3 regions of the Ruegeria sp. AB10 genome follow, and region 3 is predicted to be linked to each of the others. Evidence: riboswitches for the same ligand, from Rfam matches in the RefSeq annotation. Region 3 holds a riboswitch; each other region holds the start of a gene.
The links. A riboswitch is a leader RNA that binds a small molecule or an ion and turns the genes downstream of it on or off. The one in region 3 is predicted to bind cobalamin.

Region 1: linked by a shared signal. The riboswitch ahead of ACR0NT_RS08805 (DUF1636 domain-containing protein) and the one ahead of ACR0NT_RS18770 (hypothetical protein) in region 3 are both predicted to bind cobalamin.
Region 2: linked by a shared signal. The riboswitch ahead of ACR0NT_RS07075 (DUF1636 domain-containing protein) and the one ahead of ACR0NT_RS18770 (hypothetical protein) in region 3 are both predicted to bind cobalamin.

Annotation. Positions count from the first base shown of each region.
Region 1 covers NZ_JBQGAI010000003.1:271,918-282,509, reverse strand. Annotated here, with positions in the region: gene ACR0NT_RS08830 (hypothetical protein) at 65-187, opposite strand; gene ACR0NT_RS08825 (dTDP-4-dehydrorhamnose 3,5-epimerase) at 353-844, opposite strand; gene ACR0NT_RS08820 (GMC family oxidoreductase) at 1,197-1,970, opposite strand; gene ACR0NT_RS08815 (GMC family oxidoreductase) at 2,204-2,623, opposite strand; gene ACR0NT_RS08810 (DUF3299 domain-containing protein) at 2,858-3,622, opposite strand; cobalamin riboswitch at 3,768-3,965, shown strand; gene ACR0NT_RS08805 (DUF1636 domain-containing protein) at 4,068-4,424, shown strand; gene ACR0NT_RS08800 (ABC transporter ATP-binding protein) at 4,421-5,206, shown strand; gene ACR0NT_RS08795 (ABC transporter substrate-binding protein) at 5,225-6,172, shown strand; gene ACR0NT_RS08790 (iron ABC transporter permease) at 6,174-7,187, shown strand; gene ACR0NT_RS08785 (UbiX family flavin prenyltransferase) at 7,162-7,770, opposite strand; gene ACR0NT_RS08780 (UbiD family decarboxylase) at 7,770-9,275, opposite strand; gene ubiT (ubiquinone anaerobic biosynthesis accessory factor UbiT) at 9,415-9,957, shown strand; gene ubiU (ubiquinone anaerobic biosynthesis protein UbiU) at 9,957-10,592, shown strand, end outside.
Region 2 covers NZ_JBQGAI010000002.1:413,857-424,448, forward strand. Annotated here, with positions in the region: gene ACR0NT_RS07050 (hypothetical protein) at 1-215, shown strand, start outside; gene ACR0NT_RS07055 (hypothetical protein) at 259-423, opposite strand; gene ACR0NT_RS07060 (hypothetical protein) at 523-663, opposite strand; gene ACR0NT_RS07065 (NAD(P)-dependent oxidoreductase) at 1,031-1,987, opposite strand; gene ACR0NT_RS07070 (LysR substrate-binding domain-containing protein) at 2,091-2,966, shown strand; cobalamin riboswitch at 3,039-3,247, shown strand; gene ACR0NT_RS07075 (DUF1636 domain-containing protein) at 3,342-3,716, shown strand; gene cobW (cobalamin biosynthesis protein CobW) at 3,718-4,773, shown strand; gene cobN (cobaltochelatase subunit CobN) at 4,777-8,070, shown strand; gene cobG (precorrin-3B synthase) at 8,067-9,194, shown strand; gene ACR0NT_RS07095 (precorrin-8X methylmutase) at 9,194-9,823, shown strand; gene ACR0NT_RS07100 (precorrin-2 C(20)-methyltransferase) at 9,820-10,548, shown strand; gene cobJ (precorrin-3B C(17)-methyltransferase) at 10,545-10,592, shown strand, end outside.
Region 3 covers NZ_JBQGAI010000016.1:41,614-52,205, reverse strand. Annotated here, with positions in the region: gene ACR0NT_RS18780 (DNA polymerase III subunit gamma/tau) at 1-761, opposite strand, end outside; gene ACR0NT_RS18775 (phosphatase domain-containing protein) at 893-1,396, shown strand; gene ACR0NT_RS18770 (hypothetical protein) at 1,398-1,805, opposite strand; cobalamin riboswitch at 1,887-2,107, opposite strand; gene ACR0NT_RS18765 (alpha/beta hydrolase family protein) at 2,241-3,098, shown strand; RNA gene ffs (signal recognition particle sRNA small type) at 3,128-3,226, opposite strand; gene ACR0NT_RS18755 (bifunctional 2',3'-cyclic-nucleotide 2'-phosphodiesterase/3'-nucleotidase) at 3,266-5,146, opposite strand; gene nudC (NAD(+) diphosphatase) at 5,322-6,302, shown strand; gene ACR0NT_RS18745 (SRPBCC family protein) at 6,342-6,809, shown strand; gene ACR0NT_RS18740 (GNAT family N-acetyltransferase) at 6,821-7,288, shown strand; gene ACR0NT_RS18735 (prephenate dehydratase) at 7,299-8,132, opposite strand; gene ACR0NT_RS18730 (c-type cytochrome) at 8,252-8,761, shown strand; gene ACR0NT_RS18725 (extracellular solute-binding protein) at 8,936-10,592, shown strand, end outside.

The DNA of each region.
Region 1 (10,592 bases), on a different contig from region 3:
TCCCGTGTTCGGCGCAGATCGCGATGCTTCGGCTTTCGAAAATCTGCGCATAGATGGGCCAGTCCTATTGCTCGGCCGGGAATATCGCGTCGGCGGTCTTGCGCTGTTCCCACTGATGCAGCTTGCCGCCCGCCACGCCAAAGCTGATCTGCCCCGGAATCGGAGGATCCTGGTTCGGGTCCAGCATCAGCGGATCCGAGAAATCCCGGTGCCCCAGCCCCTGAACAAAACTGGTATTGGACGGGTTGCAGCCCGCCCGATGAACCCTCCGGTTCCCGCGACCATCACTGTTGTTTTTTCAGTCTTCGAACTCGTCATGGGAAAGTTGTCTTTCCTTGGAATCGCTGCGGGCTCAGCGCTGGATCAGCGGCCACCCCGCGTCTACTTTAGAAACAATCGTTACAGATTGCGGCCATTGTATATTCAACGCCGGATCATCGTATCGCAATCCATGCTCGACCCCGGGGGTGTAGACCTCGCTGGCCGAATAATAGGCCTGTGCCCCGTCAGTCAGCGCCAGATAGCCGTGGGCAAACATCTCGGGCACGTAGAGCGCAGGCCGGTTCTCGGCCGACAGCTCGATCCCGAAATGCTGCAGATAGGTGGCACTGTCCGGACGCATATCCACGATCACGTCGTAGATGGCACCGGTGATGCAGCGCATGAACTTGGCCTCACGCGCCGGGGCCTGCTGGTAATGCAAACCGCGCATCGTTCCTTTTCTTTCATTGAATGAAAGGTTTATCTGCGCAATGGCCGGTTTCAGGCCGTGTTTTTCAAACTCGTTTGCGCAAAAGGCACGGGCAAAAAAAACGCCTTCTGAACCGCAACCAGTTAACCACACCGACCCTCATTTACAAAACGTGCCGTGGCGCAGCCGGTTAAACTCCGCTGCGCCGTTTTCGGCACGTGAAGGCTATATCGAAAGCTAACCAGACAATTGGCCCGGTTTCCATGATTCTCGGGCTTTTCTGCCGAAATCGCGGATTTTGGAACCTTCTGCCAAGGCGCGTCGGCGGATAAATTTTGCGAACGCCCTGCAGAAACATGACTGGCTGAACCGCTGGGCGGATATTCTGCAACACCTGAACCTGCCGGAAACCGAGGCAATGGCAGTGCGCAGGCAAACCCTGTATCGAATGGCCGCAGGGTTGACGGGCGAACACGCCTCGCACCCGAATTCGGTGGAACCTGCCTCAGTACCTTGAGGCCAGTTGCCGGGACTCACCCGGCGCTTGCAACCGAGTCGTCGGACAACAGCCCAAGATGGGACAACTGGTTGCCACAGCTGTTTTCGACCGGATGGAAAATCCCGACAGACCTTTCTGAATCACTAAGGTCTCACAAGCGTCGCAAAACGCCTGCGCGGCGGGCCGCGCGGCGATGTCCGCGCCATAGACCCGAGCGATGACCCGCCTTGCATGGGCCGCGATCCTGCCCGGTTGCAGGGCAAACCCAATCCCGCACGCAACAGCGGCCAGACATACACCCCCCAGCAATGCGTTTCGTCTGGATATCATCATCGAACCACCTCGGCGGCACGCAGCGACATTGCCGACAGGGTCAGGGTCGGATTGGCGGGCGAGCAGGTCGGGAACGCCCGCCCCCAAGGCAAAGACATTCGGAATCTCGTGCAGGCGCAGATACTCATCCACCACCCCTTCGGCCGGGTCGGTACTGATCCGGTGCGTGCCCTGAATATGGGCCTGACTCGGAAGGAAACCGCCAGCGGTCACGCCGTCCAGCACATCCGGAATGATACCCGGCAACCCGCCCAGCGCGCGCTGCAACCCCCGATAGGCATAGGGGTGGTGCCCGGTCCATTCGATCACCGGTGCGTCACCTTCCGACAGCACCCGATTTTCGGCGATGGGCAGGTCCTCGGCCACAAGGGGCAGGACCAGACGGTTGGTCCACTTGCCCGGCTCTTTGCGGATATTGGGGGGCGAATTCGAGCTTTCGATCAGCACCGCCGCCGCCTCGGACCGGTCTATGTCGTGATAGAAATGATAGCCATGGCTGGTATCGGACGTGCCGCCGAAATAGTTCTTTAACGTGGCCGTATCGACAAGGACGGATTGCGAGGGTTCTTCGTGCAGGAAACGCCCCAGCGCCGATGAGGTGACACCCGACCGCAGCAGGATTGCCGCGTGCCGCCATTTGCGCGCGCGGAAGGCAGCGGAACCCAGGACTTGCTGTGGTTCTACAACGCAACATCCGCACGGGACTTGGCGTGCTCGGGATAGGGAAACGGCGTTTTGAGGGGCAGGATATGAGCCGACCCGCCGCCTGCGATCTCCATCAGCGTTTCCGCCCGCTCGCAATAGGGGGCCAGATCGTCATACCCGAACGGCCAATCCATTCCGACGCCGAACCGGGACTGCAGCCGGAAGTCATCGGGATGAAATCGCGGAGTATCGCCCCACCAGAAATTCGAGTTTCCGCCAAAAACAACGAAGCTGAGCCAGTCTTTCCGAAAACCGGACGAGTTGCGCTGAGTGATCTCCTCTCCGGTGCGCCAGCCATCGCGAAGCTGCGCCTCATGCGGGCGGAACCCGCCTTTTTCAATGATGAGAATGTCCAGATCCTGGGCAGGGTATGCGCAAAAAAAACATCGATGCAAAGCTACTGCCAACAAGCACCACATCCCATTCCCGGGACGCAACCTCTGCTAGGTCAATGCGGTTCATCTATTCACCCGTGCCTCTGAAGAGGCTCAAACCAACGTCACTGATACACTTAAATAGGATGATATAGGGTACCCCGAGACCGGGGTTTGTCAAATCACCGAAGATGATCGGTTTCTTCCGGAATCAATCTACAAGCCATTCCGCAGTGTCCCGATCCGGCGGCCGCGTCACTCAGAGGCCTTCGCCCCGCCGGTCTTGCGGTTGCCCGCCGCGCGGATGCGATCGGCAATGCTTTGCGCCCACTCCAGCCGCTCGCCCTGTGTCTCCAGGGTTTCGACACTGTCGGCGTCCAGCCGGAACGTCGCCCGCATGGGCAAAAACCCGTCGACCACCATCATGTTCTGCTCTGACGGATCGATGGTCAGCCTTCCGGTCAGCCGGACGGGCTCGTGGACATAGCTGGGCGCCCAGTCACCGTTCAGCCGCACCCGGATCATCTGATTGGGCGGCGGTGGCGGCATGTGGCTGCACATCCCGCGCTTGGGCACAAGATAAGCGATGGCGTTCCCGTCCGCATCGGGCGGCGCGGGAATGGCAAACCCCGCCAGCGTCACCGTCTGACCGTCAAATTCAGGGTTTCCCGCAGCGCCGGCGCGATCCCGGTTCCGGGCCACGGCATGCCGTTGCTCCAGCAGCCAGTCGATATCAATGCCATCGGCGGCCAGGGCGTCCTCGGTTTCGAACAGAAGCTCCTGCCAATTCAGCCGTTCTTCGGGGCTGCCCGCATCCTGATGCAGCCTGCTGCGCAGGCGTACGGCAAAAAGCACATCGTCGAACTGTTCCGGGCTCAGGTCGCGATACGGATCGTCGAAGACCTGAACGGACGGATCCGGCAAGTCAGACCAGTCCAGTGCAGTCCCCGGAGCCGCCAGCACGGACGGACCGCACAGGGCCAACGTCAGAATCGTCGCAAGGGGAAACCAATATCGCATGACCGGACTCTATCGCCCTGCCGGGATCATTCCAGTAGGTTTTTTGCAGATGCCGCTCTTTGCAGAACCCCCTGCAATTGCAGGGCTGCACCGGCAAACAAACGTAGAGGATGTAACTTTATGATTGACGCACCGGGCCATCTCGGGCAGTCAATCTGGTGATGGTTCCCCCAAAAGGGGTGAAAAGGGAATACGGTGCGGCCCTGTCAATTGGCCAACTCCGTGACTGCCCCCGCAACTGTAAGCGGTGAGCGACGCCATACACCCACTGGTCCTTGGGCCGGGAAGGATGGCCAAGCATCGACCCGCAAGTCAGGAGACCTGCCATCATATGTTCAACCAACCCGGGGCGGGGCGTCCTGGAAGGAGGCTATGATGACACGACTGACACGTGTTCCCATGATTGGCACCTTCTCTGCGCGTTTGAAAACGAGCGGAGCGGGCAATGCCGGAAACACCTGATCACTTCATTCTGATCTGCGAGACCTGCAAAGGGCTTGAGAATGCGGATGCCTTGCGCAACGCGCTGACGGGCAGTCTGCCCGCGGGGTTTGCGGTTCGGACCGTCACGTGCATGGCGGGCTGCGAACGGCCGACTACCGTAGGATTTCAGGCCGTTGGCAAAGCCCAGTACCTGTTCGGCGATATCCGGACCCAACGTGACATCACCGCAGTGGCCGAGTTTGCGCGGCAATACCGCCACAGTGCGGATGGCTGGACCAACGCCTCCGACCGCCCGCAGCCGCTGTTCACCAAAACCCTGTCCCGGATGCCCCGGCTGAACGTAGAGGAACACTCATGACAGACCCCGCGTTTCTGGTCGCGCGTGACCTGGAATACTATGCGCTGAACGGCGATGTTCTGTTGCAGGGTGCATCGTTTGAACTGGGCAAGGGCGCAATCCTGGCCATTGCCGGGCCGAACGGGGCCGGGAAAACGACGCTGTTGAACCTGCTCTGCGGGGCCGCCGATCTGGTTCTGGGCGATGTTCTGGTCAACGGGCGCAGCCTGAAACAAATGCCCGCATCAGAGCGCGCGCGCATGATCGCCGTGGTCAGCCAGCAGGAGTTTCCGGACGGCCGGTTGCTGCTGCGGGATTATGTCGCCCTGGGTCAGATCCCGATCCGGTCCGACCGGTCTGCCGATGACCACGCGGCCGAACTTGACCGGATACTGGACCTGACCGGGCTGGACGCTCTGGCGGATAAACGCATGGCCATGCTGTCCGGCGGCGAACGCCAGCGGGCACATATTGCGCGCGCCCTGGCGCAGAACCCGTCGCTTCTGTTTCTGGACGAGCCCACCAACCATCTGGATCCGGACGCCAAGGGGCGGATGCTGTCGCTGGTGGCCGAACTGGGTATCACCGTGGTCATGATCGTGCACGATCTGGTCATGATCCCCGAGTTTGCCACCCATGTGGCGCTGATGAAATCCACACGCCTGACCAGCTTTGGCCCTGTGGCCGAGGTTCTGACGCCCGCGCATGTGCGCGACACGTTTGGCGTCGACTACCTGTGTTTCCAGCACGAAGGCCGGGTGATCCCGGCGCTGGATATCCGAAGAACCCCCGTTTCAAACTAAAGCAAGGAAACACCCCCTATGAAACACATCTGGTCTGCGGCCCTGATCACCGCCATGGCAGGCGGCGCGTCTGCAGGTGAAGTAACCGTTGATAACTGCGGCGAGCCATTGGTTTTCGAGACTCAGCCCGAGCGGCTGGTCGTGCATGACATGAACATGACCGACATGGCCTTTGCGCTGGGTCTGCAGGACAAGATCGTGGGCCTGACCGGCATCACCGGCTGGTACAAGACCAGCCCCGAATTCGACACTCTGCGCGGAGACATCCCCGAGCTGGCGCCAAAATACCCGACCGTTGAAAACCTGGTCGCGGTTGAACCCGACCTGTTCTTTGCCGGGTGGTATTACGGCATGAAACCCGGCGGCGATGTGACGCCGGACACGCTGGAACCTTTTGGCATCAAGACCATGATCCTGTCTGAGAGCTGCGTGCATCTGGACAAGGATCGCCCCGAGGCCAGCATGGACCTGCTGTTCGACGACGTGCTGCGCCTGGGCAAGGTCATGCATGTCGAAGGCAAGGCCGAAGAACTGGTCAGCGGCTGGAAAAAGCAACTGGCAGCCATCGAAGCGCAAACCGCCGATCTGGCCAAACCGCGTGTCTTCCTGCTGGACGGTCCTGCCGATGCGCCCTTCACCGCGGGAAAATTTGCCATCCCCGACGCCATGATCGCTGCTGCGGGCGGCGAGAACGTCACCCATGACATGGATACCAGCTGGGGCCGCACCTCGTGGGAGGCTGTCGCCGCATCCAACCCGGAATTCCTTGTGCTGCTGGACTATCAGACCGGCAATGGCGCGGCGGATACGTTCAAGTTCCTGCAGGAACACCCGGTGATGTCGCAGACCGACGCGGTCAAGAACGAGCTCTGGATCGGCCTGCGCTACGAGGAACTGACCCCCGGACCGGCAAATATCGAGGCGATCTCGAAAATGGCCCAAGCCATGCATCCGGGCCTCAACTGATATGGGCCGATTGGGCCTTGAGCTAATCTTGGGGGCGGTCATTCTGGCCGCCCTCTTGCTGATTTCGACCGTCTACGGCACCACGCCCATCCCCGCGCAGGATGCGTTTGACGCGGTATTGCTGGGCACCGGCCTGACGGACGGAGACATGTCACCGCTTCATCGGATTGTATTCGACCTGCGCCTGCCCCGCGCCCTGTTCGCGGCTGTCATTGGCGCCGGGCTGGGTATTGTTGGCGTGGTTCTGCAAACCACGACGCGCAACGATCTGGCTGACCCTTTTCTTTTCGGCCTGTCCTCGGGCGCCGCCGCCGGAGCCGTATTCGTCATCACTGTGACCGGAGACATTCTAGGGCTCTGGACACTGCCACTGGCGGCGTTTTGCGGAGGCCTTGTGGCCTCGGGCATCGTGCTGGCGCTGGTGCACGGGCTACGGACAAGCGCGCCGGAAAAGCTGATCCTGGCCGGTCTGGCGGTTTCCTTCCTGTTCTCGGCCATCACCAATTACCTGATCTTTGCCGGTGACAGCCGCGCCGCCCATTCGGTGATCTTCTGGATGCTGGGCGGTCTGGGTCTGGCCCGGTGGGAGACCTTCCCGCTGGTCTGTGCCGGGTTGCTGCTGATCCTGTCCTATTCGCTCTATCGCAGCCGCTGGCTGGACGCGCTGCTGACCGGAGACCTGACCGCCGCAACGCTGGGCGTGCCCGTTCAGGGGCTGCGGTTCAGCATGTTCTTTGCCGCCGCCCTTGCCACCGCCGTTTTTGTCTCGGTCGCGGGGGTAATCGGCTTTGTCGGCCTGATGGTGCCGCATATCGCCCGCGGTATCGCTGGACCGCTGCACAACCGGCTTCTGCCCACGGCCGCAATTGTCGGCGCGGCCTTGCTGACGGGTTCGGACATCCTCAGCCGGCTTCTTCTGGCACCACAGGAATTGCCGGTGGGGATCGTGACGACCTCGATCGGTTCGGTGTTCGTGTTTCTGCTGCTGTTCAGAACCGCACGGGCGCGGCACTAGAGCCGGGCATCAACCCTTCTTCGGCCCATTGGCTTGCCACCGGGGCAGATACGCCCAAAAGATCAATCGCACGGCCTGCAATCTGAGTGACGATATCCGACACACATTTCGGCTTCAGATAGAACGCGGGCACCGGCGGCAGAACAATCGCGCCCATCTCGGTCACCGTCGTCATGTTCCGAAGATGCACCAATGTCAGCGGCGCTTCGCGGGTCAGCAGAACCAGCCGCCTGCGCTCCTTGAGTTGAACACTGGCGGCGCGGGTCAGCACGTTGTCATCCAGGCCATGCGCGATGGCCGCCAGGGATCGCATGGAACAGGGGGCAACGATCATCCCGGATACCGGGACCGACCCTGACGCGATACTGGCACCGATATTGTCGATGGAATGGTGGCGGGTGGCCAATCCCCTGAGGGTGTCAAACGCACCACTGCCGCATTCTTCAAGCAGCGTGCGCTGTGCTGCGTCGCTGGTGACAAGGTCGATCTCAACGCCCAGATCCGACAACTGCCGCGCCACTGACAGCCCGAGAGCTGCACCCGACGCTCCGGCCACGCCCAATATCACACGGTGTTGGCTCACTACGCTGCTCCCCCCATCAGGCGCGAAACAAGTTTGGCGGCAAACTCCGCGTCCTTGTCCGCTGTTTTCATCACGGTTCCCCATTCCCGGCTGGTTTCGCTTTCGATCTTGGTCGTGGCGTCGATGCCCATTTTTCCCGACAGCCCGGGCTGGGGTGAGGCGAAGTCCAGATAGTCCATCGGCGTGTTCTCCAGCGTCATCACATCGCGACCCGGGTCCATGCGCGTGGCAAGTGCCCAAGCGATGTCATCCCAGTTTGCGGGGTCGATATCGTCATCCACCACCACGATCATCTTGGTATAGCTGAATTGCGGCAGCATCCCCCACAGCGCCATCATCACCCGGCGCGCCTGACCGGGATAGCGTTTGTCGATGCTGACAACGGCCATGCGGTACGAGCACGCGGCGGGAGGCAGCCACAGATCGCGGACCTCGGGTATCTGAGCGCGAATGGTGGGCAGCGCGAGACGGTTGAACACCTCGCCAATGATCGCGGGCTCATCCGGTGGGCGACCGGTATAGGTGGACAGGTACAGCGGGTCCTGCCGATGGGTCACGGCGGTGACCTGCATGACCGGGAAAGGCTCGGCCCGGTTGTAGTATCCGGTGTGATCTCCGAACGGCCCCTCGGGCGCGGTGTCCGTCGGCGATACCCAACCTTCCAGGATGATCTCGGGCTCAGCCGGAACCATCAGGGGTACGGATTTGGCAGCTACCATGCGAGGGCGCACTCCGTTGAGCGCGCCTGCAAAGGTCATTTCCGACACGGTCTCGGGCAGAGGCAGCGCGGCGGACAGCAGCGTCGCCGGGTCTGCCCCCAGAACAATGGCGACCGGGGTCTTTTCCCCGTTTTTCGCCCAGCTCCGGTGATGGGCCGCGCCACCGCGATGGGGCAACCACCGCATGATCAGCTTGTCCCGGTCCAACACCTGTGCCCGGTAGATGCCCGCGTTGTAGGATGTGACATTGCCCGCGTCGGACCCATGCGGTCGGGTGATGACCACCGGCCAGGTCACAAGCGGCGCCGCATCGCCCGGCCAATGCGTTTGCACCGGAATTGACGCCAAATCGATATCCGCCCCTTCCAGAACAACCTGCTGGCTGGATGCGGACTTGGTGATCTTGGGTCGCGTCGCCAACGCGGCCTTCAACATCGGCCAACGCGACAGAGCATCCCGCAACCCGTCCGGAGGTGTCGGGGTTTTGAGCGCGGCAAGAAACGCGCCCATCTCGTCCAGTTCCTCCGGTTTAATACCAAGCCCGGCGCACACGCGTTCAGTTGTCCCGAACAGGTTGGTGACAACCGGCATTTTCGAAGGGATACCACCATCCAACACCGGAAAATCGAACCGCAGCACCGGGCCGGCCCGCTCCAGCACGTTGCAGTGAACTGCTGTCATCTGATGGCGGACCGAGACGGGCTCGGAAACCGTCAGCAACTGATTGGTGTCCCCACACCAGTCAAGGAAACTGCGCAGGCTGGGGAAAGAGGGCAACGATCGCACGGGAGATCCTGTTCAAGAAAGCCCGGCCTGCCTATCAGCGAAATTCCACAGCGAAATTGACCATCGTCAAACTGCGACCGTGTGCGACCCCTTATGAGTTCCGACAGAAGACATGTCGACCGTGCCAAAGGAGCCCTGCTTGTCCCAATCGCCCGCCATGATTCCGCGCTTTCCGCAGGTGGCCACCTTTCCGTTGCGCATTTTGCCATATGCCCCTTTGTCGGCCATCCTGTCCGCCTTTTCCCGCAAGATTGCCCAAAAACACCCAGGCATGTTCCGCCGCCTGGGCGAGCATGACCACACGCGGTTCATCCTTGATCCGACCGACCTGCCGTTTGTGATCTGCCTTGATCCGAACGGCGGCACCCCGCGAGTGACAGTCACGCGCGGCCGCGCAGAAGGCGCCGCCCGGATCGCCGGGCCGCTCGCTGCCTTATTGGGTCTTGTTCACGGCGCCTATGACGGGGACGCGCTGTTCTTTTCCCGTGATCTGGTGATCGAAGGCGATACGGCCGCAGCGCTGGCCCTGCGCAACGCAATCGATGACGCCGAGCTGGATTTCGCGCAGGAGCTTTCGGACCTGTCCGGCCCATTGGCGCAGTCCATGCAAAGGGTCCTTGTAATGATCGAGCGAAGAACCGGCGTCAACCTGAGCAGACCTGAAGAGGCAGACCTATGGTAATGGAAATTGTCTGCCCCGCTGGCACCCCCGCCGCGTTGCGTGCGGCAGTAAAGGCGGGCGCGCATACGATTTACTGCGGCTTTGCCGATGAAACCAATGCCCGGAACTTTCCCGGCCTGAACTTCGACCGCGCCGAAATGCGTGAAGGCGTGGCCTTTGCCCACCAGCATGGCGCCAAAGTGCTGGTCGCCATCAACACCTTTCCCCGCGCCGGGCACGAGGCCATCTGGCACCGCGCCGTAGCCGATGCCGAAACCTGCGGCGCCGATGCGGTGATCCTGGCCGATGCTGGCCTTCTGGCGCATACCGCGCGCCATCATCCCACCCTGCGCCGCCACCTTTCGGTTCAGGCTGCCGCCGCCAATGCGGATGTCATCAACTACTATGCCGAGACCTTTGGCGTGAAACGTGTGGTGCTGCCGCGCGTGCTCTCGGTGCCGGAAATCGCCGCGATCAACGCCGAAACCGAGGTCGAAACCGAGGTGTTCGTCTTTGGCGGCCTGTGCGTGATGGCCGAGGGCCGCTGTTCGTTGTCATCCTACGCCACCGGCAAATCGCCCAACATGAACGGCGTCTGCTCTCCGGCCAGCCATGTGGAATACCATGAGGAAAACGGGGTGCTGGATGCGCGGCTG
Region 2 (10,592 bases), on a different contig from region 3:
AACAGCAAAACGACCGCCTACATCAAAGCGCAGAGGGTATTCTCCGACTGGAAAATGAAAACAAATGGTCTGCTCTGGTTCGGAGCGGTGGGGTGTTTTGTGCCATTATAGGGCTGGTGTTGGCAACTGTAGGTTTTTTGCTGTGGTACAAAAGAGTTCAAGTGTATCAGGACATCGCGTTAAGGAACGCAGCCTTGGAAACGAGCGACCCGTGAGCTTTCTGTAGCTTGAAAAACAAATCAGAAGACAAACATAAGATCACAGACCCCACTTGGTCAAAGCCGCCTCTGCTGCTGCTGGGTCTTTTCTGATGCGCAGAACGGTCTGTCTGGTGAGCTTCTTCACTTTCCAAACCCTGCCTTCTTTCACCTTGACCTCAACCGTCTTGGCGATCTCCGACGCCCCTGCGCCCTTCGCCAGCATGTCTACGACGTTTGTCAGCGCTTCCCTGTCGTAGCTGGGTTTCTTGCCTCGGTACTTGGTTTCGTTTTGCGTCCCTAGCGGTTGGCTGGTCGTAAGCCATCACGCTATGGCCAGCAGGACATGGGTATTCATAAGTGCTTCAACCTCCCGGCCCAGCGACAGATTACCCAGCGCCGTGCACATCGGCCCCGCCAGTTCGCTCACTGGATGTTCGCCGTTCTCCAAATCAATTTCTGCCATATAAGCCTTTCCGGTTTCCGTGGGGTTCTGCCCGAGCTTTTCGGACTTTAATCGATGGTGGCACCCAATCCGCCCCACGCCTTCGCCGTAATTGACGATCCATCCGGCAACCGTATGTAATCAAACAATATTGCTTATCAAAGTCATGTATTCCCTACACAGCGACACTTGGGCGAGCGGGGCGTCGGCCCGTTGCCACAGGTTCAGCGGCGTGATAACTGTTGTCTGGGCCGGACAACATGCAATCCGGACAACGCTAGATGGATTTACGAAGCGTTTTCAATGCCTTGGCCAAATATGGTGCGTGTCCGGTACTCGCCTCCACTCCTCTACGTTGGCAACTTGTTGAGATGCGCCGCTTGGTGCGTCATTCCGCCCGTCGGCCCTGCGGGATCACTTCGTAACCCGGTTCTTCCGGCTCGTCGTCCAGCATCTCGGGCGGGAAACCGGGGGCCGTGATGTTCAGGCCGGTGGCTTCCTCTAACCGCTTGATAATGTTTGGTGACAGTTCGCGTTCGCCAAAACGGGCGATGCCGTCATCGATGATTTCGATCATCACAGGGTTGATCTCAAGCGGCACTCCGGCACGGTCGGCGACATCCTGGAACAACCCGATATCCTTCTTCACAAGGTCCATCGTGAAAGAGATATCGCGCGAGCCGTTCAGGATGACTTGGCTTTCGGTTTCATGCACAAACGAGGTACCGGACGAGATCTTGATCGCCTCGTAAGTGGTGTTGAGGTCCATCCCGGCGGCCTTGGCGGTCACCAGTGCCTCGGCGCAGGTGATCAGGTTGGCGGTGGCCAGATAATTCGTCAGCACCTTCAGGACCGAGGCGGTGCCGAGGTCTCCGGTATGCAGAACGCGGCGGCCCATCGTGGTCAGAAACGGCAAAATCCGCTCGAAGGTTGCGCGGTCGCAGCCTGCAAAGATCGAGATATTGCCGGTCGCGGCCCGGTGACACCCGCCGGACACGGGGCAATCGACGGCGGCGCCTCCGCGCTCGATCACCATCGCACCCAGACGCTTGACCTCGGCCTCGTCAGTTGTCGACATCTCCATCCAGATTTTGCCCGGACCGACCTCGGGCAGCATCTGCTGCATGACGGCATCCGAAGCGGCAGGGGACGGCAGGCAGGTGATAACCGCATCGCAATCCCGCATCATCTGCGTTGGGCTTTCGGCCGCTTTGGCGCCTTGGGCCACGAATTCGGCCACCAGATCGGGATTGAGGTCATGGACCGTCAGATCAATTCCGTTCCGCAGCAGCGAGCCCGACAGTTTGCCGCCGACATTCCCCAGACCGGTAAATCCGACTTTCATTTCACCCTCCCGAAGCTCGCTGTTCGCGCCAAGTATCCCTGTTGCTTGCCTGTAGTGAAAATGAATAATAACACGCATTATGGGCAAAATTTTTTGGTGATAGATGGACCGCCTTCCAAACCCCGCATGGCTACGCAGCTTCGAATCCGCCGCGCGCCATCTGAATTTCACCACAACCGCGCAAGAGCTTGGCCTGACGCAGACGGCGGTTTCGCTGCATATTCGATCCCTCGAGGCCGAGTTGGGGCAAAAGCTGTTCACCCGGAATGCGCGGCGGCTGGAACTGACCGAGCTGGGGCAATCCTATTCGCTGACGGTGCGGCGGGCGTTGTCAGATATCGCGCTGTCCACCAACAGCCTGTTTGGCCCGGCCTCACGGCAGACCCTGACCGTCCGCGCTGCCATATCGACCGCCACCTACTGGATAGCCGCCGAACTGCCGGACTTCTCCACCCGGCATCCGGATATTCCGGTCCGTCTGGTCTCGCACATCTGGAACGACAGCAGGACGCCCGGCGATGTGGATGTGGAAATCCGGCTGGGGTATGGCGACTGGCCGGGGGTGCGGTCCGAGAAGCTTAGCGATGAAAAGCTGGTTCCGGTCTGCCGGGCCGGGCACGGTTCGCCAAATCTGAATAACGGGCCGCTGATTCACATACTTGGGTACGAGGACAACTGGGCGCAGTATTTTCAAGCCATCGGCACTGCGCCCCCCGGCCAGCCGCCCCGACATTCGGTGGATACGACGGTGGCGGCGCTGCAACTTGTGATGGCCAGTGCGGGATATGCAACGATCCTGGAACGGTTCGCCAGAAACGCGATCCGCCAGGGTGCGCCGATTGCGATTGCGGGTCCGGCGATTCCCTTTGCCCAGTCGCATTACATCGTCAGTGCTCAGCAGGCTGTGCCATCCACAGCAGCGGCAGGTCTGTTTTGTGCGTGGTTGCGGGACCGGCTGGCAGCGGATGCCGCGGATTGACACAAGCTGGTCGCTTTTTCGTCCCCAGGGTTTTCCGCCCCGGTCTGGCGCTTGACAAGGCCCCTGCCCGTGCCGCATGTCGCTTGGGTTGGTGTCCATCCCCGGATGGATGAAAAGGGAATGCGTCAGCGGTCATCCGTCAAACGCAGCCGCCCCCGCGACCGTGACCGGAGAGGGTGCCCACAGCCACTGGCCCAAAAGGCCGGGAAGGCGGGACATCCGACAGAGGCCCACCTCTGACATCCGCAAGCCGGGAGACCTGCCAGCACCCGAAGATGAAACCGGGCGGGGTGTTCCGGTGTCGGGTCCATGTCGCAACACGTGGCCCGCATGAAACCCCGTCCCCCGCAATGAGGATTTGGGGGGATGAGAGACATGACCGAGACCGCACCCGTCGAGCTGCTGGTCTGTACCACGTGCCGCCGCGGCCTGCCCGTTGAGGACGACGCGCAACGACCCGGCACCTTGCTTCACAAAGCGCTGGAACAGGCGGATCTGCCCGAGGGCATCACTCTGAAAGCCGTGGAATGCCTGTCAAACTGTGATGAAGGCTGTTCCATCGTGCTGCGCGGTGGGCCGGATCGCTGGACCTTTGTCTATGAACACCTCAACGAAAACGACCATGTCGAAACCATCGTCGAAGGTGCCACCAAGTATCTCGCCACCGAAGACGGTTTGGTCAAATGGCGCGAGCGCCCCGAACATTTCCGCAAAAACTGTGCGGCCCGCATTCCCCCGATTGGAGCTTGATATGTCGAACCTCGAGAAACTCCCCGTCACTGTGATCACCGGCTTTCTGGGCTCGGGCAAAACCACACTGGTGCGCCACCTGATGCAGAACCCGCAAGGGAAACGTCTGGCCGTTGTGGTCAATGAATTTGGCGATGTCGGCGTCGATGGCGACATCCTGAAATCCTGCGCCATCCCGGACTGCCCGGCGGAAAACATCATGGAACTGGCCAATGGCTGCATCTGCTGCACCGTTGCCGATGATTTCATCCCCACCATCGAGGCGCTGATGGCGTTGGAGCCGCGCCCGGATCACATCCTGATCGAAACCTCCGGCCTCGCCCTGCCCAAGCCGCTGCTCAAGGCGTTCGACTGGCCGGATATCCGGTCCAAGATCACCGTTGACGGTGTGATCGCGCTGGCCGATGCCGAGGCCGTTGCCGCCGGTCGTTTCGCCCCGAATGTCGAGGCCGTGGACGCCCAGCGCCTGGCCGATGACTCGATCGACCACGAAACGCCCCTGTCCGAGGTGTTCGAGGATCAGATCTCCTGCGCCGACATCATCCTGCTGACCAAGCCCGATCTGGCCGGTCCCGAGGGTGTGGCCAAGGCCAAAGAGATCATCGCAGCCGAAGCTCCGCGCCCGCTGCCGGTGGTCGAAGTGGCCGAAGGTGCCGTGGACGTGCGCGTCGTTCTGGGTTTGGAAGCCGCAGCAGAGGATGACATGGACGCCCGTCCCAGCCATCACGACGGCCACCACGATCACGAGCATGATGATTTCGAAAGCATCATCGTCGAACTGCCGGAACAGACCGACCCCGTCGATCTGGTCGCGAAAATCGAACGCCTGGCCAATGAGCTGAACATCTTGCGCGTCAAAGGCTATGCCGCTGTTGAAGGCAAACCGATGCGTCTGCTGGTGCAGGCCGTCGGCGCCCGTGTCCGTCACCAATACGACCGTCCGTGGGAGCCGGGTGAAGAGCGCCGCTCGCGTCTGGTGGTCATCGCCGAGCATGACGACATCAAAGAAGCCGCGATCCGCGACATCCTTGTTGGTGTGACCGAGGCCGCCGAGTAAGCCATGCACGTCGTCTTCCGCGAAAGCCACGGGCTCGAGGAAACCGAGACCCCGACCGACCTGGGCCAGAGCCCGGCGGATCTGGTGGTGCTGTCATTCTCTGACAGCGACCTTGGCGCTTTCGCGGCGGGCTGGCATCGCGGTGGCGGCGCCGAGGGGCGGATGCCGACGATGCGGCTGGCCAACCTGACGGCGCTGAAACATCCACTGTCCGTCGACACCTATGTCGAGCAGACGCTGGAGGGCGCCAAAGGCATCCTGATCCGCCTGATCGGCGGCGTTCCTTACTGGTCCTACGGGTTGCAGCAGGTTCTGGCGCTGGCGCAGGCTAAGGGCATTGCGCTGGCCGTCCTGCCTGCGGATGGGCGCGAGGACACGCGGCTGGATGACTATTCCACCCTGCCCGTCTCGACCCTGCGGCGGCTGGCCCATCTGTGTGATACAGGCGGCGAAGTCGCGGCGCAGGCTGCGCTGGCCCAGATGGCGTTGGCGGCGGGTCTCTATGCCGGTCCGGTGATGGGGGCGAAGACCCTGCCGGATTGCGGCGCATGGTGCCCGGATCGTGGCGTGATCCCCGTGGACACGGCTTTCACGGGCGACGCGAAACGCATCGTCGTGACCTTTTATCGCGCCTATCTGACCTCAGCCGATACCGCCCCCGTCGCGGCCCTGATCCGTAGCCTGCGCGCGCGGGGTCTGGAGGCCGTGGGCCTGTTCGCCCCCTCATTGAAAGCGCCTGCAGCCGCCGATTGGTTACGCGAAAACATCGTGGCCATGAACCCGTCAGCCATCATCAACGCCACTTCCTTCTCGGGAAAAGGCGCGTCGGGCACGTCCCCTCTGGACGCGGCCAATGTACCGGTGTTCCAGGTCGCCCTCGCCACATCCCGCCGCAAAGCGTGGGCCGAGGCGGAACGCGGCCTCTCGCCCGCCGACCTCGCCATGCATGTGGTGCTGCCCGAGGTGGACGGGCGGATTTCTGCAGGCATCGCGTCGTTCAAGGAACCGGGCAAGCGCGACCCGCATCTGGAATATTCCCGCTTTGCCCATCGGGCCGAGCCCGAACGGATCGAAGCCATCATCGACCGGGTCACCGGCTGGCTGAACCTGCACGACACACCCAAGGCAGACCAGATCCCGGCGCTGGTTTTGTCGACATATCCCGGCAAGGACTGGCAGATGGCCCATGCGGTAGGTCTGGATGCGCTGGCCTCGGCTGAGGCGATGCTGTCCGATCTACAGGCCGAGGGTTATGACACCGCGCCCGCCGAACCGATTTCCGAAGCGCTGCTGGACGCACGGATTTCATGGCCGCTGAAGGACTACCGGACGGCGCTCGCGGCTTTGCCCGAACAGTTGCGCGATGATCTGCAAACCGTCTGGGGCACCCCCGAGGATGACCCAACCTTCTCGGACGGCGCGTTCCATTTTACCGCCCTGCGCCGTGGCAAGGCCCTAATCGCCCTGCAGCCCGAGCGCGGAACGCCCGAGCTGCGCGATGACGACTATCACGACCTGTCGCGCACCCCGCGCCACAGCTATGTCGCGTTCTATCTGTGGCTGCGCCAAGGCCTCGGCGCGGACGCCCTGATCCATATCGGCGCGCATGGCACGCTGGAATGGCTGCCGGGCAAGTCGGTCGCCCTGTCCCGCGATTGCTGGCCCGAGGCGCTGATCCGCGACCTGCCGGTGATCTACCCCTTCATCGTCAACGATCCCGGCGAGGCCGCGCAAGCCAAGCGCCGCATCGGGGCCGTGACGCTGGGGCACATCCCCCCTGCGCTGAAAGAAAGCGGCACGCCGGACCGGATGGTGCGGCTGGAATCGCTACTGGATGAATTCTCGAATGCCGACGGACTTGACCCCAAGCGCCGCGACCGGCTGCAGGAAGACATCCGCGACGAGGCGCAGGCGATCGGGCTGGAAAGCGACCTTGGCCTCGATCAGGCCACCTGTACCGCCGAGGCAATCACCCGCATCGACCGCTTTGTCTGCGACATCAAGGAAAGCCAGTTTGGCGACGGCCTGCACATCTTTGGCCGGGTGCCGGACGTGACCGGCAATTTCGACCCCGCGCCCTCGGCCCATGCCGAACGCCGCGCCCTGATCGACGCGCTGGCCGGAAAACGGATCGAGGCTGGCCCCTCCGGCTCGCCTTATCGCGGCCGGTCCGATGTGCTGCCAACGGGGCGGAACCTCTATACCACCGACCCGCGGTCGGTTCCGACCCGCGCCGCCTACACGCAGGGCGTGAAACTAGCCGAGGAACTGGTGCGGCGCCACTTGCAGGAAGAGGGCGACTACCCCAAAGGCCTGATCGTCGACCTGTGGGGTTCGGCCACCATGCGCACGGCGGGCGAGGAATTTGCCATGGCGCTGCACCTGCTGGGCGTGAAACCGGTTTGGGACAAAGGGTCCGAGCGGGTAGCGGGAATCGAAGTCCTGCCGATCACCGACCTCAGCCGCCCGCGTCTGGACGTGACGCTGCGGGTCTCGGGCCTGTTCCGCGATGTGTTCCCAACGCTTTCGGCGCTGTTCGGTCAGGCCGTGCGTGCGCTGTCCGAACGCGATGAAGCACCCGACTGGAACCCCTATGCCGGTCAGGCCCCCGCCGCCCGCGTCTATGGTCCGGCCCCCGGCAGTTACGGCCTGAACATGACCCACCTGTCCGAGACCTATACGGATGAGGCACGCACGCAGGCGGGCGAGGCGTGGCTTGAGGCCAGTTCCTTCGCGCTGGAGGGCGAGCATATCGCGCAGGACAAAGACGGTATCACCCAGCGCGTCGCCAATGCAGACAGCTTTGTCCACCTGCAGGACCTCACCGAGACCGATCTGCTTCTGGCCAATGACTATGCCACCCATGAGGCCGGGTTCGCGGCGGCCAAGAAGATCACCGGCGGCAGTGCGCAGCTGTATCATCTGGACAATACCAACCCGCAAAACCCGCGCGCCCGCACCCTGCCCGAAGAGATCAGCCGCGTCGTCCACGCCCGCGCTGCCAACCCCGGCTGGATCGCAGGGATGCAGCGGCACGGCTTCCGGGGGGCTGCCGAGATCGCGGCCACGCTGGATCACATGGCCTCGTTTGCACATCTGTCCGGCACCGTCGCGCCGCACCTTTTCGACCTCTACCACGGTGCCACCCTTGGCAACGAAGAGGTCGATGCCTTTTTGCAAGAAGCAAACCCGCAGGCGTATCAGGCCATGAAGGACAGGTTTCTGGCGCTGTTGGAGGCCGGGCTCTGGAACACGCGTCGAAACTCGATCCGTGCCGATCTGGAGGGTTTGAGATGAGCGCGCCCATCGTCCAAGGCTGGTGCCCCGGAGCACACCGTCCGATGATGTCGGGCGACGGGCTGGTTGTGCGGGTGCGGCCTCGGCTGGCTCGGCTAAGCGCCGCGCAGGCGCTTGGCCTGTGCGAACTGGCGGAACGGTTCGGCAATGGCACCATCGACCTGACCAACCGCGCAAACCTGCAGCTACGCGGCGTGCAGGAAGCCGACCACCAGCCGCTGCTCGCCGAACTTTCAGCGCTGGGCTTGCTGGATGCAGAACCGGGCATCGAGGTGCGTCGCAACATACTGACCTCACCGCTCTATCAGGTCGGCGACCTGACCGCACGACTGGCGCAAGAGCTGATCGACCGTCTGGCTGACCTCCCTGCCTTGCCCGCAAAGTTCGGCTTTGCCATCGATACAGGACCTGAACGCCTGCTGGCTGGTGACTCGGCGGACATCCGTTTGGAAACCGCCGCCGATGGCCTGATCCTGCGCGCAGATGGGGCCGAGACAGGGCGTAAAGTGTCCGAGACAGAGGCAATCGACCAACTGATCGCGCTGGCGATGTGGTTCTCTGAAACCTACACGCCCGAGACCCGCCGCATGGCGCGAGTGGTGGCCGCGAAAGGCCTGCCGCCGGAATGGCAAGGCAGCCCCCCCGACCCCGAAGGCGCGCTGCTGCAACCCGGCGGTTGTGAGCTCGGTACTCTGTATGGCGCGGCTTTCGGGCAACTGCCTGCGCGCCAACTTCTTGAACTGATACAAAACAGCGGCGCATCGGCCCTGCGGGTGACCCCGTGGCGGCTGATCCTGCTGGAAGGCGGGGCGGCAATACCCGCCCCGGCCTTCGTCACAGACGGCACCGACCCGCTTATGACCACCGACGCCTGCCCCGGCGCACCGTTCTGCCCGCAGGCTCAGGTGGAAACCCGCGACATCGCCCGTGCGCTGGCACCGCGCGTCAGCGGCAGCCTGCATGTCTCGGGCTGCGCCAAGGGCTGCGCCCGGATGGGCGTGGCGGACATCACTTTAGTCGGCCACAACGGACGATTTGATCTTGTCAAACAGGGCCGTGCGGGGGATGAGCCCTGCCAGCACGGCCTGACCGAAGAAACACTTATGACCATGGACTTCACCTGATGCCCTATGAATACGAAACCGACGGCGCCGCGATCTATAAGGAAAGCTTTGCCACCATCCGGTCCGAGGCCGACCTGGCCCGGTTCGACGCCGACGAAGAGCAGGTCGCCGTCCGCATGATCCACGCCGCCGGGATGGTCGGGCTGGAAGAGTTCGTGCATTTCTCGCCGGGTTTCGTGGCAGCAGCCCGCACCGCACTGGAAAACGGTGCGCCGATCCTGTGCGACGCGCGCATGGTCAGCGAAGGCGTGACCCGCTTTCGCCTGCCTGCCGATAACGAGGTGATCTGCACCCTGCATGACGAACGCGTGCGCCCTCTGGCCGCCGAGATGAGCAATACCCGCTCGGCCGCGGCGCTGGAACTGTGGCGTCCGCATCTGGAAGGTGCGCTGGTCGCCATCGGCAACGCGCCGACTGCGCTGTTCCACCTGCTGAACATGCTGGAAGACCCCGATTGCCCGCGCCCCGCCGCCATCATCGGCTGCCCGGTGGGCTTTGTCGGCGCGGTTGAATCCAAAGACGCCCTGTGGGAGGCGCAACCGGTGCCGTCCTGCATCGTCAAGGGCCGTCTGGGTGGCAGCGCCATCACCGTGGCCGCCGTCAACGCCATCGCGAGCCGCGCCGAATGAACGCGGGTAAGATATACGGTGTGGGTCTCGGCCCCGGTGACCCGGACTTGATGAGCGTCCGGGCCGACCGCCTGTTGCGCAATGCCCGCCACGTGGCCTTCTTCCGCAAACCGGGTCGTAGTGGCCAGGCGCGTAAGATCGTCAACGGCATGATCCCCGGCGATGCGGTGGAATTCCCGATGGAATACCCTGTCACCACCGAAATTCCGGTGACCGATCCGCGCTATAACGAGCTGCTCTCGGCCTTTTACAAGGACTGCGCCGCCCACCTGAAAACCCTGTCGGATCAGGGTGAGGACGTGGTGGTCCTGTGCGAAGGCGACCCGTTCTTCTATGGCTCTTTCATGCATATTTACAGCCGCTTGCGCGACGAAGCTGATATTGAGGTCGTACCCGCTATCACCGGCATGTCCGGCGCTTGGACAGCAACCGGTGACCCGATCACATGGGGCGACGATGTGCTGACCGTGTTGGTCGGCACTCTGCCCGAGGAAACGTTGGCCGAGCGCATGGCGCAGACCGACGCTCTGGTCGTGATGAAGATCGGACGCAATATCGACAAGGTCAAACGAGCGCTGAAAACGGCCGGTCTGTATGATCGCGCCTGGATCGTGGAATTCGCGCAAATGCCGAACCAGACCGTGACGAAACTGTCCGAGGCCTGTGAGAAGGTTACCCCCTATTTCTCGATCATCATCGTGCATGGTCAGGGGCGGCGGCCATGAGCGGCTGGGTCAAGATCGCGGGCCTCGGGCCCGGCAACGAAGAC
Region 3 (10,592 bases):
AGACCCAGCATCGCGCGCACCTGATCGGCACTGGTTTCCCCGGCCCCGTGCGAGATCGCCTGATCCAGCAGAGAGGTCGCATCACGCGCCGACCCTTCGGCTGCGCGGGTGATCAGCGCCAGCGCGTCATCCGCGATCTGGGCATTTTCGGCCGCTGCGATCTTGCTGAGCAGGCCGATCATATCCTCGGGCTCAATCCGGCGCAGGTCAAAGCGCTGACAGCGTGACAGCACCGTCACCGGTACTTTGCGAATCTCGGTTGTGGCAAAGATGAACTTCACATGCTCGGGCGGTTCCTCAAGCGTCTTGAGCAGCGCGTTGAAGGCGCTGGTCGAGAGCATGTGAACCTCGTCGATGATGTAGATCTTGTAGCGCGCACTAGCCGCGCGATAGCGGACGCTGTCGATGATCTCGCGAATATCGTTGACACCGGTGCGGCTTGCGGCGTCCATCTCCATCACGTCGACGTGGCGGCCCTCCATGATGGCCACGCAATGCTCGCACTGGCCGCAGGGTTCGGTGGTCGGCTTGCCCTCGCCATCGGGGCCGATGCAGTTCATGCCCTTGGCGATGATCCGCGCCGTGGTGGTTTTGCCGGTGCCGCGAATGCCGGTCATGATGAAGGCCTGCGCGATCCGGTCGGCCTCGAACGCGTTTTTCAGCGTGCGCACCATCGCATCCTGACCCACAAGGTCAGCAAAGGTTTCGGGGCGGTATTTGCGGGCAAGAACCTGATAGGCGGGGCTGGGCGTGTCGTTCATGTCTGCTCTGTCGGATTCGGGTTCCGATGCAGCGTAGAGACCCCCGCCGCCCGCGTCCACATCCCGCTTGGCGAATTTCCGTTTGCGTCGCAGTTTATGTACCATAGACGCGTAGGCAGGAGGGTTATCACTTGAGACTGTTCGCAATTCACGCCGTGCAGGTGGGCAACGGCACGGTTGCTCTGTCGCCATTGCCAGGGCGAGCGGGCAACTATCGGCAGGATTTTCACATCATCCGCGACTGGCAGCCCGATCTGGTGATTTCCATGACCACTGAAGGTGAGATGCTGCAGGAGGGTGCCGCCGGATTCGGCGACGATCTGCGCGCCGCGGCAATCGGCTGGGCGCATCTGCCGGTCGCGGATTTTGGCGCGCCACCGCCAGAGGTTCAGGCCGCATGGCCCGAGGTCAGCGCGGCGGCGGCACAGGTTCTGGCCCGCGGAGGGCGGGTGTTAGTACATTGCCGGGGCGGTTGCGGGCGGTCTGGGATGATCGCCCTGCGCCTTATGGTCGAACACGGCGAACGCCCCGAGGCAGCGCTGAAACGCCTGCGCGCCGTACGGCCCTGCGCCGTCGAGACCGACGGCCAGTTGGACTGGGCCGCACAGGCGCCCAGCACCCGGCCTTACCACTAGTTCAGAGCGCCGCGTGCCGTTCCGGCTGCACGACCGGGCTTTGCGCGATGATCGAGGCCTCGAGCATCGCGCAGGGCGGTGTCGGCAACAGCTTGGCCGGGCGTGTGGTGAATTCTAGGCCGAACATCATATCTGCATAGTCGTCCAGCGTTTCGATCGCGGTGTCGACATCGGTGCCGCAAAACACACGAACCTGATCTGCCTGCGCGCGAAACCGTGCGAAACAGCCCTGAGCGCAATGGGCCAGTTCGCTGCTGCCTTCGAGTTCGAAATCCGGGGTGCTCGCAGGGACAGCGGCCTCCATCGCCTGCACGACGGCACGGGCCATCTGTGCCAGGGCCGGACAGGTCTTGCCGGTTTTCTGGCACACGGTTGCGGTGAATTGATGTGTCTTTGTCTTCCAGATCATGGTGCGCCCTCCGCGCGCAAGACGGGGCGTAGATCAGGTGTGACAGCGTGCTGACGACCTGCCCGGACACCCCGCCCGAGTTTCGGTTTTGCTTCGATGGCAGGTCTCCTGACTTGCGGGTCATCGCTTTGCCGACCTTCCCAGCCTTTCGGCCAGTGGTGTTTCGGCATTGCTCACCGCTTACAGTTGCGGGGGCAGTCGCGGCCTTGGTTCGTTCCGGCATCACCGGGCAGAACCGCACCGTGTTCCCTTTTCATCCCGCCCCGAGATCGGGGTCGAGAACCATCAAGCCATCGCTAACGGGTGCGGGCGACCCGAGTCAAGCGGGCAATTTGCGCGGCCAGGTGGACGTATGGTCATAGTTGACTTGCGGACGGAAACACGGCGGACTGGAGAAAGTGAACCAATCGGTTCAAAAATCCCGGAGGCCGCACCATGCTGGACGCAACACAGACTGTTTCGACCGAGGATTTCCAGTTTCCATCAGGCGCGGGCACCTTATCCGCGCGCCTGTATCTGCCGGCGTCGGCGCCTCGGGTGGCGGTGGTCATTCATGGCGCAACCGGCGTGCCGAGGGCTTACTATCAGCACTTTGCCCGCTGGCTGGCCGAGGCGCAGGGGGTGGCCTGTCTAACTTATGATTACAGTGATTTCGGCCATTCGTTGAACGGGCCGTTGAAGGCATCGCGGGTCATGATGGCCGATTGGGCCCTGATCGACATGCCAGCCGCACGGGCTGAAATGCGACGCAGATTCCCTGACGCGCAGCAGTGGAGCATCGGGCATTCCGTCGGCGGGATGCTGGGGCCAATACAACCTGATATCGATCAGATCGACCGCATGATCTGCGTTTGCTCCGGCCCGGTGACGGTGTCGGACCATCCCTGGCCCTATCGGGCGCTGGCATTGCTGTTCTGGTACGGCCACGCGCCGCTGGCGGTGAAAGCTCTGGGCTATCTTCCGGGCAAGGCGCTGGGATTCGGGGCCGATCTGCCCGCAAGCGTCTATTGGCAGTGGCGGAGGTGGTGCACCGCGCCGCACAACTACCTGCCCGAGATCGGGATCACTCTGCCCGAGGCGCGTTGGGCGCAGTCGGAGACGCCTGTGGATCTGTTCACCTTCGAGGATGACGATGTGGTGCCGCCGAACGCGGTGTGGCGGCTGGCCGATCTGTACGGGCCGCACGCGCGCCGCCATCTGTTGTCACCTGCTGAATTCGGCCTGTCGGAGGTGGGGCATATCGGTGCCTTCGCGCGCCGCAACGCCGCCGTCTGGCCGCGACTGATCGCTTGAATTTGTTATTCAGTTTTCGGCGGGAACTAAAGTGAGAGGTTGGACATCGACCCAAGCGGGGCTCGTTGTGGCTGCTTCCTTCCGGACCTGACCAGGTTGGCGAGGCGCTCGCCCGCGCCAACCTCTCATCGGTCGATATAGGCAACGGGCGTGGAAAAGACAACCCGTCAGAGCGTCAAACGGATCAGCAAAAAGCCGTCATCGTCTTCTCCGAGCAGCTGTGGGTTGTATTTCTCAAGCTCGGCAATGTGATCGCGGGCCTTTGGGCCGGTCCGGAGCAAGGTTGTCGCCCCGGATAATGGCGCAAATCGAAAGGCGTGGGGCGCGTGTTCCAGTGGGTCGCGCGGCAGGGCACCCGAGAAATAATCTTTCAGGATGCGCTGGACGGGTTGAGCCGGCACCGGAATCGGTTCGGCCCGGTCGACAAAGGGGAAATGTCCCCCTCCGTTGGCGCGGTAATTGTTCAGTGCCACGACGAAGCGCTGGTCCGGGGTCACGGGGTGCCCTTCGAACTGGATGTCGTGAATCCGGCGATGCGCGGGGTCGGTCAGGCGACCGGCGGCGTCAAAGCGCGATGGGTGCGACAGGTCGATCTGACAGCTCAGCCCCTGCAGAACATCGAAGTTATGCCCGGCGCGGCTGGGGTCGACCAGATCGGTTTCACGGCCCGGTGTGACCTGATTGAACACCCCCGCTGACATTTCCAGCCAGTCGCCAATCTGCGCTCCGTTGACGACAACCGCCTGCAATTCGTTGGGGAACACATACAGATCGTTGATATGGCGCAGGAAAACCTGTCCCGGTGGCACATCCGTATAAAATCGCGGCCCGGCGCGCCCTCCGAATTTAGAAGGGGCCACCGCGGACAGGACAGGCAGTTTTGCAAAGGGTGTCCCCTGCAGATGCGGACGCAGGGCTGCCGCCTGCGCCGCTGCGGCCAATGCAAGCCCCCTGTCCGGGGCGCAAAAGCTGAAATAACTGTGCAGATGTTGGTCGGTCCGGCCCACCGGCTGCGCCGTGTGACGGCGTGTTTCCGAATGACCCTTGGCGAAGAGGCGCAGCAAATCGGGATCTTCTTCAACGGGCTGGGCCTCGCTGTCAGGCACCGCCGGGTAGATCGGGCGCAATTCGGTGCTGTGGTCCTGAATCACCCACCCGCCGTCCTTGACCCTGTGCAGCTTCAGATCAATCACCCCCAGATTTGATCCGGCCGGACCCGGCATGACCACCGGTTTTCCGTGAACCCGCCCTTGGACTGCATCGACATGATCCAACCCCTCATGCGCGGGGCCGGGCAGCGTCAGGTGGGAATGCCCGGCGATCACGGCGTCGATGCCGTCGATGGCGGCCATCGGGATGACAGCGTTTTCCATATCGGGTTCCGCAATGGGCGACCCCAGCCCGGTATGCGCCAGCGCAAGGATCAGATCGCAACCCTCTGCCTGCAGGTCCCGCACCTTGGAGCGGGCGCAGGTCAGGATATCGTCCAGAGTGACCCGGTCCTTTAGCCGATGGGCCTCCCATTTTGCGGTTTGTGGGGGAAGTACCGAAAACAGGCCGATCTTCAGCGCAACCTGCTGGCCCTGGTACTGGGCCGTGCGCGTCAGGATGGCATGGCTTTGCCACAGAGGATCGGCGTCCTTCCGGTGCACGCTGCTGCATACCACCGGGCAGGGGGCATCAGCCAGAACGCGATCCAGAACCTCCAGCCCAAAGCTGAAATCATGATTGCCCAGCCCGATGGCGTCATAGGCCAGATCACCAAAGGCCCGCATCAGGATATGCGGCGCATTGGCCGGTTCCGCAGCCCAGTCCCCGATCGGAGTGCCCTGTAGCGAATCTCCGTTGTCGAACAACAGAACCAACGCGCCAGCCGCCATCGCCTCATACCGCGCGGCCCGGATCAGGCTGGCGGTCCGTGTGAGCCCGATCGTGGGTTCCGGGGCGTCCGAGTAATAGTCGAAGCCGCTCAGGTTCATATGCAGATCGGATGTCGCCAAAATCCGTATCTTCAGTGTGGGGCTTGGCAGAGGAATGGAGCGTGACAAATTTCTACTTTTGGCAGTTATATGTTAAGCATTTTCCCCAAAAAGTATAATAGGTGCAACATATAACGCGTGACTGCGATCATTTGACGGCCTTCGGTTTCCGGGTGTTTGGAATTGCCATTGCAACGCTGCTGCAGCCGTGGCAGCCCTGTGCCAACGACCCAAAGGAACACTCATGAAACACGCGGAACTTGTGACGTTTGGCGGCTCGGGCCTGGAGCGTGCGGCGCATATCCGGGGGAATGCGGAACAGCTGGCACAGACGCGCGCCCATCCGCAGGCGTCGTGCGTGCTGCTTTGGCGCGGCAAACCGCTGGTTCAGGGCGAGGCGCTGGATCGGCTGGGCCTGATCCCGATGACCCATGATCTGGTCGCAAACGGGCCGGGCGGCAGCGTTGAGGAACCGGTGTTTCTGGGCGTCTCGGACGAGTCTCCAGTTTTTGCGCTCGATATCTCGAACTGGTCCCCCGAAGGTTTGGACATGTCGCAGTTGGGGGCGTTTGTCGATCGGACCGAGCAACAGCATCCGGACCTGCCGCAAGGATATGTCTTTGCTGAACTGCGCCGGATCATGACCCGCCTGTCCACCCGCGATGCGGAATTGGCCGCGGCGGCCAAGGCAGTGATCGGTTGGCATGAAACCCATCGGTTTTGCGCCCGCTGCGGCGTCGCCAGCGAAATCACACAGGCCGGGTGGCAGCGCAGTTGCCCGTCCTGCGGCGGGCAGCATTTCCCGCGCACCGATCCTGTGGTCATCATGTTGATCACGCATGGGGATTCGGTGCTGATGGGGCGGTCGCCGGGCTGGCCCGAGGGAATGTATTCCCTGCTGGCCGGTTTCGTCGAACCCGGAGAAACGCTTGAGGCTGCGGTCCGGCGCGAGGTGATGGAAGAGGCCGGGGTACCGGTCGGTGCGGTCAGCTATCTGTCCAGCCAGCCCTGGCCGTTTCCGGCCTCATTGATGTTCGGCTGCGCAGGTGAGGCGCTGTCGCGTGAGATTACCATCGATCCGGTGGAAATCGAGGATGCAATGTGGGTCAGCAAGCCCGAGATGATGCAGGCCTTTGCCGGAGAGCATCCGAAGCTGTTGCCGGCCCGCAAAGGGGCCATTGCACATTTCCTGCTGCAAAACTGGCTTGCGGATACGCTGGACTGACAGATACTGAGCCTATAGCGAAGAGAACCACGAAACGTCATGCAGTTTACAGCGCGCGAAGACATCGAAGCCCCCATCAATGCGGTGTTCGAAATGGTCGCCGATTTTGAGCGGTTCGAGCGCATGGCCATGCGTCGCGGAATCGAAGTGCGGCGCCTGTCGGGCCATATGGGGGTGGTGCCGGGCACGCAATGGGAAACCGAGTTCAAGCTGCGCGGCAAGCCCCGCCAAGTTGCAATCGAGATGGCCGAGTGCGACCCGCCGTTCTTGTTACGGTTCGACGCTATCAGCAAAGGCATGAACGGGGTGACAATCATTGAATTCCTGGCCCTGTCGCAGCGCCGCACCCGCCTGAGCGTCGACATGTCGCTTGCCGCCCGATCTCTGCCCGCGCGGCTGTTGCTGCAATCGCTGAGGCTGGGTCAGGCACGGTTCCGGCGGCAGTTTCAGCTGCGCCTGAACGAATTTGCCCGTGAAATCGAAGAGCGCTACCTGCATGGCGCTTGAGGGGGCGAGCAATGGGTGATCTGATTATCCGGCAAGCAGGGCTGGACGATGCAGAAGGAATTTCCGAGGTTCTGCAAGAGATCGCGGCCGCCGGTAAGCGCAGCCGGCCCAGTGATTTGAGTTTTGCGACCGCGAACTACCTGACCCACCCGGATCAGCTGCGGTGTACCGTGGCGGTTCGGGGCGGCTGCGTTCTGGGGTTCCAATCCATAAAGATTGCGGTCGAAGGCAACCCCTACGGTGCGCCGGTGGGCTGGGGCGTTATTGGCACGCATATCCGCCCCTCGGCCGCACGTCAGGGCGTGGGGCGGGCTTTGTTTCGTGCAACATTGGAGGTTGCGAAAGCGCGGGAACTGGCTGCGATTGACGCGACTGTTTCGCGCAACAACGCCGAAGGTTTGGCTTATTACTCAGCCATGGGCTTTGTTGATTACAGGTCGCACCACGGCGCCGTGTGCAAATCCTATACCGTCGATTGAGCCTGCTGGCTTACCCGCGCGGCTGCGCGGCCGGGTAGACGCCCAGCACTTCGACATTGGTGGTGAAATGCTCCAGCTCTTCCATGGCCAACTGCACGTTGCGGTCGTCCGGATGGCCGACGATATCGGCATAGAACTGAGTCGCGGTGAATGACCCGTCGACCATGTAGCTTTCCAGCTTGGTCATGTTGATGCCGTTGGTGGCAAAGCCCCCCATCGCCTTGTACAGCGCCGCCGGGATGTTTCGCACCTGAAAGACGAAACTGGTGATCATGCCGTGCGGGCCGCGCCGGGACTGGTCTGCCTCTGGGGACATGATCAAGAAACGGGTGGTGTTGTTGTCGTGGTCCTCGATGTGGCGGGCCAGAACGTTCAAACCGTAGATTTCCCCGGCCAATTCGCTGGCCAGTGCCGCCGAATGCAGATCGCCCTGTTCCGAGACCTCACGCGCGGCGCGGGCGTTGTCGGGGCTGACGCGGCCGCGGATGTTGTGTTCCTTCAGAAACCCGGCGCATTGCGGCAGCAGGACCAGATGCGAATGCGCCTCGGTGACATCGGTCAGAGTCGCGCCGGGCACCGCCAGCAGATTGATGTGCACGCGCACGAAGGCCTCATCAATGATATGCAGCCCGCTGTGCGGCAGAAGGCGGTGAATATCGGCCACCCGGCCATAGGTGGTGTTCTCGACCGGCAGCATCGCCAGATCGGCGTCGCCGGACCGAACCGATTCGATCACATCTTCGAACGTGCGGCAGGGCAGGGCCTCCATATCGGGGCGCGCATTGCGGCAGGCCTCGTGGCTATAGGCACCGGGTTCCCCCTGAAATGCGATACGATTGGTCATTTGATCGATTCCGTGCAACAAGTTCCAGAATTGGGCGTTTAGTCGCGGTGTCTATACCTTGCCTCTTGCGAGGGGAACCCTTAGACACCCCGCAGACAGCTGAAATGGACACGCGATCAATGTTCGACACGATGACAGTTACCAAGGCCGCCGCAGGCCTGTTTGGCACCTTCCTGGTGCTGCTTCTGGCAAAATGGGGCGCCGAGGCGCTGTACCATGCCGATGGGCATGGCGAGACGGCCTCTTATATCATCGAAACCGAAAGCGCGGGTGAAAGCGCCGACGGCGAAGAGGTGGTATTCGAAGACATGCTGGCCGCCGCCGATGCGGAAAAGGGCGCGCGCGTCTTCCGCAAATGCTCGGCGTGCCACAAGCTTGAAGATGGCGCCAACGGAACCGGCCCCTACCTGTACGGCGTCGTGGATCGTCCTGTCGCCTCGGCGAATGGCTTCGGCGGCTATTCGCCTTCGATGCAGGCCCATGGCGGCAACTGGACACCGGAAGCACTGGATGCATTCCTGACGAACCCGAAAAGCTATATCTCGGGCACTTCCATGAGCTTTGCTGGCCTGAAAAAACCGCAGGACCGCGCCGATCTGATTGCTTATCTGCAGACCATCGGCAACTGATCCTGTGATCAGCCGCACTGAATTTCAAAGCCGCTGCCCCGCGCAGCGGCTTTATTTTTGCCTAACGACATCTTCACAAAGCGTTCACGCATTCTAAACTTGAACCTGACAGTGCTGGTCATTTAGCTGGCACGCATAAGATTAATGGCAGAGGCCAAGCAGGGGATGAGCAAGATGAGATCCAACAGAGTATCCGTTCAGGCGCGCGCATTGGATTTCAGGGGTTGGGCTTATACGTCAATGCTGGGGTTGTTTCTGGTTCTGTTGGCGGCAACTCAACTGTTTGCCGAAGAAAAAAACATCAAAAGCCACGGTTTTTCCGAATTCGGCGACCTGAAATACCCCGAAGGCTTTGCCCATTTCGATTATGTGAACCCGAACGCTCCGCGGGGCGGAGAGCTGTCCTATGCCGCGCAGGGTACCTTCGACAGCTTCAACCCGTTCACGCGAAAGGGGCGTGCAGGTGCACGGTCGGCGGACCAATACGAATCCTTGATGATTCCGTCTTATGACGAGCCCGCATCGTATTACGGCCTGCTGGCAGAAAGTCTGGAGTATCCGGAAAGCCAGGAATGGGTCATCTTCAACATACGGCCCGAGGCGCGGTTCTCTGACGGTACTCCTGTGACGGCTGAGGATGTGGCGTTTTCGCATAACCTTCTGCTGGAGCAAGGGCTTAAGTCCTATGCCGATGCAGTGCGCAAACGTATCCCCCGCGTCGAAGCGCTGAGCGAGCACAGGGTCAAATTCTACTTTGCGCCGGATATCCCGAGACGTTCCTTGATCTCGGTTGCGGGGAACGTTCCGGTCTACTCGAAGGCATGGTTCGAGGCGGATCCCGAGAACAGGCGGTTGGACGAGCCTCGTTTGGTTCAGGGAATCGGATCTGCCCCGTATGTGCTGGACAGCTATGACATCAACCGGCGCATTATTTACAAGCGCAATCCGGACTATTGGGGCGATCACGTCAACGTAAACGTGGGCCGCAACAACTATGACGCCATCCGCATCGAGTATTTCAGCGACTCGATTGCCGCGATGGAAGGGTTCAAGGCCGGAACATTCACGCTGCGGCAGGAAAACAACTCGAAAAGCTGGGCGACCGCTTATGATTTCCCGGCGATTGCGAATGGCTCGATTGTCCGGGCCGAGTTGGAGGATGGGAACGTTCCCTCTGCGACCGGATTTGTCATGAACCTCGACCGCCCGCAGTTTCAGGACCCCCGTGTGCGCGAGGCGGTTCAGCTTGCCTATAACTTCGAATGGACCAATGAAAGCCTGCAATACGGGCTGTTCCAACAACGGCATTCATTCTGGGAAGGCACGCATCTTGAAGCCACTGGCCTGCCCGAAGGGCGCGAGCTTGAGGTGTTGCAATCCCTTGGCGACGCGGTGGACCCGGCGGTTCTGACCGAGGAACCGGTCACGGCGCATGAATCCCGCCCGGCCCGTCCGAATGACCGCCGCAACCTGCGCGCGGCGATGAAACTGTTGGATGAGGCCGGTTGGCTGGTTGGTGACGACGGCATCCGCCGCAACGCAAATGGCCAGGTGCTGTCGATCGAGTTCCTGTCGGATCAACCGACCTTGGACCGGATTATTCAGCCATTCGTCGACAACCTGCGCGCCTTGGGTGTGGATGCGAAGTACAACCGCGTCGACAACGCCCAATTCACCCTGCGCCGCAGGGACCGGGATTTTGACATGATCGTTGGCGGCTATCCCACGTCGCTGCAGCCTTCGACCGGCCTCTATCAGCAATTCGGGACCGAGGCGGCCTCGTATTCCGTGTTCAACCCATCGGGCGCGCATGGCCCCGACATCGAACCGC